Regions from separate parts of the Rhodococcus globerulus genome, predicted to be linked through region 3. Evidence: riboswitches for the same ligand, from Rfam matches in the RefSeq annotation. Region 3 holds a riboswitch; each other region holds the start of a gene.
What was found. Region 3 has a riboswitch for S-adenosylmethionine ahead of KYT97_RS27460 (LLM class flavin-dependent oxidoreductase). Riboswitches for the same ligand answer to the same signal wherever they lie in the genome.
Positions count from the first base shown of each region.

Region 1 (3,665 bases), 1.1 Mb from region 3:
ATCGTGCCGAGCGGAAGACCGTCGAGCAGCGTGAACAGCGACGTGTTGGTATCGACGGCGCCGGACGCGTCGAGCATGGTGCCCTCGTTGCGCTGACGCAGGATGCCGGAGTTGCCGAAGATCGTGAACCACAGCGAACCGACGAGTGTGGGCGCGAGCAGAACACCGAACACAAATTCACGGATGGTGCGTCCACGCGAAATGCGGGCGATGAACATGCCGACAAACGGCGCCCAACTCATCCACCATCCCCAGTAGAAGATCGTCCACGCGCCGGCCCAGCCGTCGTCGGCAAACGGTGAGGTACGCAGCATCAGTTCCGGAAGAGCCTGAACGTAGCCGCCGAGGTTCTGCACCCAGGACTGCAGGAGGAACAGCGTGGGGCCGAGGATCAGCACGAACAGAGCTAGAACCGCGGCCAGGATCATGTTGATGTTGGAGAGCCACTTCAGTCCCTTGGTGACGCCGGAGACCACGGAGAATGTAGCCATACCTGTCACGATGACAATGATGGCGATGACCAACCAGTTGTCGGTCTCCACCCAGCCGAGGTAGTCGAGGCCGGCGGTAATCTGCTGAACACCGAATCCGAGCGAGGTAGCGACGCCGAACAGGGTGCCGACGATCGCAACGACGTCGATGGCGTGCCCGATCTTGCCCTCGATGCGGGCGCGTCCGAGCAGGGGTTCGAGGAGCCAGCGGATCGACAGCGGGCGACCCTTGCGGTAGGTCATGTACGCCAGTCCGAGGCCGACGACAACGTAGATTGCCCACGCGTGCAGGCCCCAGTGGAACATCGTCAGTTCCATTGCCTGATTTGCGGCCGCGTCGGTCGATCCTGCTACCCGGCCCGCGACCGGCGGGTCCACGTAGTGCGAAAGTGGTTCTGCCACTCCGTAAAACACCAGACCGATGCCCATGCCTGCACTGAAGAGCATGGCAAACCAGGACATCATGCCGAACTCGGGCTGTTCGTCGTCGCGGCCGAGTCTGATGTTGCCGATCCGGCTGATCGCGCAGTAGAGCGCAAAGACCACAAATCCGGTGGCAGACAGGATGTACCACCAGCCGACACCATCGGTGATGGCGTTGTTGAGGCTCTGGAAGGCGTCGGACGCAGTCCCGGAGTAGATCACAGCAAAGGCGATCAACCCGAAGATCACTATCGATGCCGGGACGAATACGGGTTTCCGTAGTCCCCTCCACGCGTTTTTGACCGCAGTCATCTCGCTCCTTCACACAGTTCAGCGTTCTTGTCGCACTCCGGCGACATCGTCGACGCGCTCAGCCCTCGTACGGCGGCCACAGGTCACGTAGGTGGGCATGCGCTCGCACCATCGCAGTAAAGACCGGGCTATTGCTTTGCAATTCAACGTAGCTGCGCAGTTCTGGCGACTCAAATGAATGAAAGATGGTGCAGTGTTGACGAATCTGCCGGTCTTGTTCGACTATCGATCTGTATTTTGTTGCTGTTTAAGGATTCTCGTAATCGTTTGCTCGAAATCTGTTCGAATCTCTCTGGAATGCAAGGAATGAAGGGTCAATGCGAGATTCGGAACGAATCGTATTTGTCAAACTCGGTGAATGATTCTGTAGGTCAAGCGCTTATGGCCCGTGAAGGCTCCTCGGAAGGTTGCGGTGCCACGGAGGCCGAAACGTTACCGTGATGGTGGTCACCACGAAGAGATGTCGGGCGATTTGTCGGAGTCGAGAGCGTGTTCTGCGTTGGGGTTGACAAGCCGGTTGACTCCTGCCATTCTCGTTTGCAGGTCACGAGTACCAGTGTTCAGCCCCGGCTTGCTGGTCGGCAACCCTCCTCCGCGGTGGGGTGCTCCGGGTGACGACCCGGCTGTATCCGAAAACGGATTCGGCAAGCGCGGACTCTTCCGGGGACATCACCCGAACGAATGAGTCCTTGAACGTGAGGATTGTCTTCGATGACTGCTGTTCTGAGTGCCGATACCTGCACCGCTCCCATTGCCAAGGTTTCTGGCGCCGACCTACAGGTTCCCCTCGTCCAGGGTGGTGAGTGTTCCTACGCGAACTTCGACTACGCAGCGAGCGCGCCCGCATTGGCCCAGGTCACCGATCGCATTGCGGAACTTCTTCCCACGTACGCCAGCGTTCACCGCGGTGCCGGATACGCCTCCCGGATCTCCACGCTGACCTACGAGAACGCTCGCGAATCGGTTGCTCGCTTCGTGAACTGCGCTGACGATCAGGTTGTCGTCTTCACCCGCAACACCACGGACTCGCTCAATCTTCTCGCTCAGTCCGTGCCCGGCAGCACCGTCGTTCTCGACGTCGAGCATCACGCAAACCTGTTGCCCTGGAACGACGCTCGCATCGTCACGGCCGCCGATACCGTCGAAGAGACCATCGAGCGCCTGATTGCGGAACTGTGCACCAAGCCCGCCGCGCTCCTCGCCATCACGGGAGCGTCCAACGTGACCGGCGAGATCCTGCCGATCGCACGCCTCGCGGACATTGCACACCGTTGTGGTGCACGCATCCTCGTCGACGCCGCTCAGTTGGCTCCCCATCGTCGTATCGATCTGCAGGAATGCGGAGTCGACTACCTCGCGTTCTCGGGTCACAAGCTGTACGCACCGTTCGGTGCCGGCGTCCTCGTCGGTCGCCGCGACTGGCTCGACGAGGCCAAGCCGTACCTTGCCGGTGGCGGCGCTGTCCGTGAGGTGACGCTGGAATCCACCGAGTGGGCCTGTGCTCCCGCCCGTCACGAGGCCGGTTCGCCCAACGTCCTCGGTGCTGCTGCAATCGCCGCAGCCTGCGACGCACTGACCGCGCTCGACTTCGACGCCATCTCGGAGCACGAGAAGGCGCTCACCGCTCAGTTGACCGACGGACTGGCCGCCATCGCCGGCGTCAACTTGCTCCGGTTGTGGGCCGATGCTCCCGACGCCGTCGGAATCGTCACCTTCACGGTCGACGGCTACGAGGCCGGCGAGGTTGCCGCATTCCTCTCCGCAGAACACGGCATCGGCGTCCGCGACGGACGCTTCTGCGCGCACCCGCTGCTCTCGCGTCTCGGCCTGTCCGGCGGTGCCGTGCGCGCCAGCCTCGGGTTGGGCAGCAGCTCCGACGACGTCACCCGCCTGATCAACGCCGTGAGCATCCTGGTTTCGAATCAGCGTGATTGGAACTACGAAAAGACCGCCGGTGCATGGAATCCCGTGCCCGAGACCCGCACTTTCCTTGGTGGCACCGCCGGCGACGCCGGCGCAGCCGAATGCGTCTGAGCCCATATCCGGATGCACTGATCGAAATAGGCAACTAACATGGCAGACATGACAACTGCGACGTTTGGAATGTGTACGAGCTGACGATCGTCTCGCGCTCACCCCTCCCTCCATACTTTCGGAGAAACACATGTCTTCTATCGCATCTCATTCCCTGCATGTAGCTGTTGAACTCACCGGATTCGGCCACCACCCCGCCGCCGAAGGAGCTCCCGGAAACCTTCCGCTCATCGGCGCGGATTACTGGGTGGATCTCACCGAAGGTGACACCCTTCTCGATCTAACGGCCTTCCCTGTCAATGTCATTCGTATCCGGGCCAGCGACCTGCGCGATGCGCAGGCTCAGCGCGCCCAGATTCGTGCAGCGATCGCCGAGGACGGCCGCGATCCCGACTCTGTTGCAGT
Region 1 is NZ_CP079698.1:4,901,634-4,905,298, forward strand. Features, by position in the region: gene KYT97_RS22300 (BCCT family transporter) at 1-1,226, opposite strand, end outside; SAM riboswitch class IV at 1,769-1,883, shown strand; gene KYT97_RS22305 (aminotransferase class V-fold PLP-dependent enzyme) at 1,938-3,260, shown strand; gene KYT97_RS22310 (LLM class oxidoreductase) at 3,391-3,665, shown strand, end outside.
Region 1: linked by a shared signal. The riboswitch ahead of KYT97_RS22305 (aminotransferase class V-fold PLP-dependent enzyme) and the one ahead of KYT97_RS27460 (LLM class flavin-dependent oxidoreductase) in region 3 are both predicted to bind S-adenosylmethionine.

Region 2 (3,665 bases), 3.2 Mb from region 3:
AACCGCGTGGCCGAGCTTTGTCCATCATCCCGGTGCAGAGCTGGACACAGCCGGGATCTACGGGCTCGGTTCCGAAGACGGCATCAAGATCGGCGAGCATGCGACGGGGCCGGAGGTGACTCCGCAGACTCGCAGCTACACGCCCGACATCGCAGGCGAACAGCGTCTGGTCGACTATGCCGAAGCCTGGTTGCCGGGTGTCGATTCGACGCAGGTCGAGTCCCTGACCTGCCTGTACACCAGCACACCTGACAGCAATTTTGTGATCGACAGGGTCGGTGCGATCACCGTCGCCGCAGGTTTCTCCGGACACGGATTCAAATTCGGGCCGGCGTTGGGTGAGCTGGTGGCTGATCTGGTGGAAGGAAATGCTCTGTCGCCGCAGCAATTCCAGTTAGGGGTGCGGTGAATGCGGCGCAAGGAAACCGAAAGGAAGATCATATGAGTGTCGAGATTGCGGGAATCGGCGGCGTAGAGGTGCGGTCGGTGTCGCAGAACGATCCGCTGGCAGCGCCGCTCATCGCGGAATTGGCGCTGGAATACAGTTCGCGATACGGCGGTACGCGTGACGAGATATTCGAAGATCTCACCACCTATCCGGCCGAGGAATTTGCGCCTCCGCACGGAGCGCTGCTGGTTCTCACGCTCGGTGATCAAGCCATCGCCGGTGGTGCGTTTCGTCAATTCGATTCCACCACTGCCGAACTGAAAAGAATCTGGACGTCAGCGTCCTTTCGTCAGCGTGGCCTCGGAAAGATCGTTGTCCGGGAGTTGGAGTCCGAGATCGCAGCTCGGGGATACCGCAGGGTCTATCTCACAACCGGTCCGCGCCAACCCGAAGCGGTCGCGCTCTACTTGTCCTGTGGCTACGCACCGCTGTACGACACTGCACTATCACCGCTCGAGGTGGGGATTCATCCATTCGAGAAGAAGCTGCAGGTGCGACATGACTACGACCGGCGGGTATCGGCATGAGCGCGGCGGCGTTCCCGAAAATGTGGCGTAGCCTGCAATTCCTACTGAACGAGTTGACAACTCGCGATCATCTCGTAGACTTGCGAAAGACCATCTCGAGCGACAGAGAGACCTGGCTCAATGAAGTCGCAGCAACCCTTCGTGTCATCGCGTGAGGGTGCTACCGCCAGGATCGATGGAGGAATGAAGTAATGAAGGCAGTTGAAGGCGGTTTCGATACCGCGTGGTCGCGTCGTCACGTAGACCTGTGCCGCACAGCAGGATCGTTCTGTACTCACTGACCATGGCCGCGATGTTTGCCGTCGTAGTTGACCCTGGTCAGTCTCTCGAGGCTCCCGTACGTGGGTAAGCCTGTTTTCTCTTCTCTTCGTAGCTGATTCGTGCTTGCTTGCCCCGTTCTCCGGTGGTGACAAGCGCGCTTTTCCGCATGCCCCTTTAGGAGTTCTTGGTGTCTTCACGCTCAATCGGTGCTCGCTCACGCGTCACCGTCGCCGCTGGTATCGGCGCTATCTCGGTTCTCGGCACCGTACTTGCCGGTTGCAGCACCAGTAGTGGCGACACCAGCGCCGACGCCGGGCCGGCCCAGTCAGGTGGAACCCTGCGCTACGGACTCTCGACGGCGCCTACCTGCGCCGACCCCGCACAGGCGGGCACGAATCAGACCGTGTATGTCACTCGTACCGTGGTTGATTCGCTGACCGACCAGGATCCGGAGACGGGTGAGATCACACCGTGGCTGGCAAAGAGTTGGGACATCAGCCCCGATGCAGCAAGCTTCACGTTCACGTTGCGCGACGATGTCACGTTCAGTGACGGTACGCCGGTGACGGCCGAGTCGGTCAAGAAGAACTTCGACGTGGTCAAGGATCTGGGCCCGAACGCCTCACTGGCAAAGAGCTACCTGTCCTCGTACACGGGCACCGAGGTCGTCGACGCCCACACCGCCAAGATCAATTTCTCCGGTCCCAATGTTCAGTTCCTGCAGGCAACTTCGACCCCGCAGCTCGGCATTCTGGCGGACTCGACCACGGCACTACCGTCGGAGCAGCGTTGCTCCGGGACAGCCGTTGTCGGATCCGGCCCGTTCGTCTACACGGATTGGCAGCAGGATCGATCGGTCGCGATCGAGAAGCGCGCCGGGTACAACTGGGCCTCGGATGTGACCGGCCACCAGGGGGAGGCGTATCTGGACGGCGTCAACTTCACGGTTGTGCCGGAGTCGGGAGTGCGTGCGGGCAGCGTCGCATCCGGCCAACTGGACGCGGTCAGTGACGCGTTGACGCAGGACGCTCCGCAGATCGAAGCGGCAGGCGGGCGAATTCTCACCCGGCCCAATCCTGGTGTGAGCTTCTTCTTCCAGCCCAACGTGAGCCGCGGTGTTCTTGCCGATCAGGCTGTGCGCCAGGCAATCATCCCCGCCATCAATCGGCAGGAACTTGTCGACACGGTGCTGGATCCGTCGTTCTTCCCGGCGACGAGCCCACTTGCGCACACCACTCCGCTCTATGCCGATCAATCAGGTGTCGTGACCTATGACGCTGACAAAGCGGAAAGGCTACTCGATGCGGCAGGGTGGAAGGCCGGTTCAGACGGAGTGCGTGAGAAGGACGGCCAGAAACTGACTTTCGCGATTTCCTTCAGCCCGGCGTTCGCCGGCAACCAGGCAATCCTCGAGCTGGTTCAGCAGCAGCTGCGGAAGGTGGGTGTGGATGCGAAGCTCAACCTGCTGTCCAACGGGGAACTCACCGAGAAGCAGACTTCGGGTGACTACGATGCTGTGTACTACAACGCCACTCGTGCAGATGCGGACATTCTTCGGGCGTCATTCGGCATCGACGGTCGAAACCTCAACAAGCGCACCGCCGATCCGGAACTCGACAAGGTATTGACGGAGCAGCTCGCAACCACCGACACGGCGGCACGCGGTGAATTGGTCGCTCAGGCACAGGAACTGATCATCGATCGTGGACTCTCGATTCCGACGATCGAACTGTCGCAGGCAGTCGGCGCCGGAGCCTCGGTGCAGGATCTGAAGTTCGAGGCCTCCTCACGTCTGCAGTTCTACGACGCATGGTTGTCGGGTAAGTAAGTCATGACGCGATACGTACTCGCCCGACTGGGGCAGGCTGCGCTGGTCCTCTGGGCAGCGTTCACCATCTCGTTCGTGATCTTGTTCCTCCTGCCGAGTGATCCGGTCAGCATGGCTGCGGAGTCGGCAGGACAGGGTGTGGCGGTGGATCAGGCTGCACTCGAACAGCTTCGAGCACGATACGGCCTGGACCAGTCGGTGTGGGCGCAGTACTGGACTTCGTTGACCAATGCGCTGCGCGGTGATTTCGGCACGTCGATCTCCACCGGTCAGTCGGTGACGGATGCGATCTTCTCGGCGCTGCCGAGCACGTTGGTGCTGGCAACCACGGGTTTGGTTCTTGCCGTGTTGTTCGGAGTGTCGATCGCGTTCTTTGCTACCTACACCCGTAAGCGCTGGCTCGCGAACCTGCTGTTCTCACTGCCTCCTCTCGGGGTGGCGGTGCCTACCTTCTGGGTGGGTCTGATTCTGCTGCAGCTTTTCTCGTTCCGGTTGCACATCTTCCCCGCATTCGGAGACAAGGGATTCGCGACGGTTATTCTCCCGGCGATCACCCTGGCGATCCCGACTGGCGCCGTGATCGCGCAGGTACTCACGACCA
Region 2 is NZ_CP079698.1:2,479,132-2,482,796, reverse strand. Features, by position in the region: gene KYT97_RS11305 (FAD-dependent oxidoreductase) at 1-409, shown strand, start outside; gene KYT97_RS11300 (GNAT family N-acetyltransferase) at 442-975, shown strand; SAM riboswitch class I at 1,063-1,157, shown strand; gene KYT97_RS31255 (putative leader peptide) at 1,167-1,256, shown strand; gene KYT97_RS11295 (ABC transporter substrate-binding protein) at 1,424-3,064, shown strand; gene KYT97_RS11290 (ABC transporter permease) at 3,068-3,665, shown strand, end outside.
Region 2: linked by a shared signal. The riboswitch ahead of KYT97_RS31255 (putative leader peptide) and the one ahead of KYT97_RS27460 (LLM class flavin-dependent oxidoreductase) in region 3 are both predicted to bind S-adenosylmethionine.

Region 3 (3,665 bases):
CTACGAGATCAGCCCCGGCTGGCCGAAGTGCTCCGGGGAAGTGACGTGCGGGCAATTCTGGCGGGTCACCTGCATTACTCGACGTCGGCGACGTTCGCGGGAATTCCCGTGTCTGTCGCATCGTCGGCCTGCTACACCCAGGACCTCAACGTAGCGGTCGGCGGACAGCGTGGCCGAGACAGCGCACAAGGCTGCAATCTCGTCCACGTGTACGCCGACACGATTGTTCATTCGGTAGTGCCGCTCGAGCGCGACGACGTTGTCCGCGACGATACGGTGGGTGAGGCCGTCAGCGCCCGCGACGCTGCGGCGCGTCTGGCGGACGCAGGCATTCGCATCGGTGAGCACAACGATATTGCCGTCGCGCAGTAGTATCCGTCAGGCCTCCCACGGCGCTTTGACGGGATAGTAGTTCTCGAGGAATTCGGTGACCTTACGGGTACGTAGTTCGAGATCGATTTCCGGTTCACTACCGTCGTTGAGGCAGAAGAAATCCATCGAACGGTCTTTGAGTAGTGAATTCATCTGTCGCAAACCGGCTTTGACAGTGGTGTCGACGTATTTGACGGTAGCCGACTTCTGTACGACGGAGCGGCCGCTCATCAGCGCGTAGTAGTGGTACAGCGAATTGGTGACCGAAATGTTGGTGCTTGCGCGGAAGGTACTCGCAGCGGTGGCCGCAAAATCGTCCGCGAATTCGCGTTCCATTTCCGCCATGACACTTTTGCGTAGCGGGGTGGCGGCATGCTCGAGGTGTCGAGTTGTCATCAATCCGAATCGCTCTTGTAGTAGACGTCGATTGACCCGAGCCGCATTCTCGAATCCGCTGCGATCGTCGTCGTTGTGTCCCAAACCTATTCGCGTATCCGCCTCGATGAACATGCTGATTCCACCGGGCGAGAAGAACATGTCGGGGCCGACGGATCTGCCGAAGAACATGTCGTCGTTCGAATAGAGGAAATGTTCGGAGAGTCCGGGGATGTGATGCAGTTGGCATTCGACCGCTTGAGAATTGTGAGTGGGCAGTACAGACGGGTCGGCAAAGAACTTTTCGCTGGGCATGAAAGTGACCCGAGGATCGTCGGCCAGCCAGGCCGGACGATCGGAATCGGTGGCGACAAAGATTCTTCGGATCCACGGCGCATACATGTGCACGGACCGTAGTGCGTACTTCAATTCGTCGATTTGACGGAATCGTGCTGCGGATTCGTCACCTTCACCGACAATGTAGTTCTGCATCCGAAGTGCGCGTTGCGCCTGAAATTCCTCGGAAGAACCGTCCACCCAGGAAAAGACGAGGTCGATGTCGAAATTGATGTCGGAGGCATGGGCGGCAAACATGTTCTCGATCGTCGGCCACACACGGCCGAAACGCTCCACCGTTCCACGAACTGCTTCTTCCGGACGCACCGTCCGCCGGGTCAGTGAATTTTCGATGGGCAAAACGATCTCTGTGTCGGACATCGACCACAGTTCGATCTGAAGTCCGATATTCGCGCCGTAGTTGAGACCACTCGCCAGATGAACACGCGGCCGAAAAAGTCGAAAGATGCGGGCTTTTGGTGTGGTGGACAGTGCGCCGTCGGCTATCAAGAGCGCTGGACTCTTCTTAGCGTCGAGAGTCTTCGAATAGAAGGGTGTGTTCTGGCATCCGTCGATCAGCGCGCGGCGCAATTTCTTTCGGTTGTCCCAGTTGACCGCGATGACTGCTCGTTCGTCGTTGCCGCGTACGAGGAGGTATTCGACACCTGCCGCGTCGAGAATATCGCGGATGAACAGCAGGTCCTCGATCATCGCTTCGAGCGGGGTTGTGGTGACGATAGGGAGGGCAAACCGATTCTTGAACCGCACAGTTTCCGGACGGTCCTCCAATCGAGCGCGCACGGAGGACGAGACGGGTTTCACTGTGTCAGTGGTGTCCTGCTCCGGGGGTACGAAGTAGATGTCGTGCGGAGCGGGAGATTGTGTGATGACGTGCCTTTCGATGACAGGGCGCGCGGAGGCGGTGTCGTGCCAGTCTAGTCGGGAATTGGAGCGATTCGTGTTGGTGGGGAGTTTGCGCATACTCGGTACCGACACGCGAATTCGAATCCTCGAGAGTGAAAAGGATCGGGTGTCGGTTGTGGCAGGTGGCGCGTGGTTTCTGCCATCTTCTGGCATCTCGGGTTCATAGGGACCAAGCGCTGTTCTCGATACGATCACAGCAGGTGCAGAGTTCCAGCGACAAGGACCGGCTAGCTGGACGGCAACCCTTCATGCCGATGGGGTGCCCCGGGATCACACCTGGCGACACGCGTGGTGTGTGTCGCAAGCGGCAGTTGCGGCACTACCCGTCAGTGAAAGAGGGCTGACGGTTCTGCGGCCGGCACTGTGCGCTCCCGAGTAGTCCTCGAACAGGAGTAGAAGCCGATGACCTCCACCCTTCCCATCCACCTCGCCGTAGCGCTTGACGGCGCCGGCTGGCACCCGGCGGCCTGGCGAGAACCCCATTCGCGTCCGAGCGAGCTGTTCACCGCGTCGTACTGGACCGATCTCGTTACTACAGCCGAACGCGGTCTGCTCGACTTCGTGAGTATCGAGGACAGTCTTTCCGTACCGGGTAACCCATTCGAGCCAGTCGGTGACGCAGTCGATCGTGTGCGCGCTCGACTGGACGCACATCTCGTGGCAGCCAGGCTGGCACCGGTGACGCGCAATATCGGGTTGATTCCGACGATCACCACGACGCATACCGAGCCGTTTCATGTCTCCAAAGCTGTTGCAACACTCGACTACACGTCGCGAGGCCGCGGCGGGTTGCAGGTGAAAGTCTCAGCGTCCGAAGCGGAGGCCTCGCATTTCGGCCGGCGCGATATCCCCGCGTTGACCGAAGATGATCGGGCGTTGCTGGTTTCAGGCAACCTTCCCGATTTCGTACGGGATCTGTTCGAAGAGTCGGCTGAGGCCGTCGATGTGGTTCGGCGCCTCTGGGACAGCTGGGAGAATGACGCCGAAATTCGTGACGTGGAGCATCGACGGTTCATCGATCGAGACAAGTTGCATTACATCGACTTCGAGGGCAAGTACCTATCCGTGCGTGGACCGTCGGTCACTCCGCGGCCGCCGCAGGGGCAGCCACTTGTCGCAGCTTTGGCACACCAGCGCGTTCCGTACGAGCTGGCTGCTCGAACAGCCGATCTGGTGTTTGTGACTCCTCTCGACGATGGTCAGGTGCCCTCGATTCTCGCCGAAGTGCGGGCGGCGCAGGAACGGGTTGAGCGCTCGGGCGAACCGCTCCGGGTATACGGCGACATTGTTGTGTTCTTCGATGCGGCAGGGGAATCGGGTCGAGAACGACTCGACCGCCTGGACAATGCGTCGGGTACCCAGTACCGCTCTGATGCACTGATCTTCACCGGCACGCCGGCTGAATTGGCCGATCACCTTCTCCGCTGGCAGCAGTTGGGGATCGAGGGCTTTCGTTTGCGACCCGGTGTTGCCGTGGACGATCTTGACACGATTGTGAATGACCTGGTACCAGAACTGCAGAAGCGCAACGTATTCCGCCCAGCGTATCCAGATACGAATCTCCGCGGACTTCTCGGATTGCCGATCGACGTCCCCAACCGCTACGCCGCCGGCACTCCGGCTGCCTGAACAGACGAGGAATACTTTCATGAGTTCTC
Region 3 is NZ_CP079698.1:6,031,765-6,035,429, reverse strand. Features, by position in the region: gene KYT97_RS27470 (phosphodiesterase) at 1-372, shown strand, start outside; gene KYT97_RS27465 (stealth family protein) at 379-1,794, opposite strand; SAM riboswitch class IV at 2,207-2,320, shown strand; gene KYT97_RS27460 (LLM class flavin-dependent oxidoreductase) at 2,410-3,636, shown strand; gene KYT97_RS27455 (NtaA/DmoA family FMN-dependent monooxygenase) at 3,656-3,665, shown strand, end outside.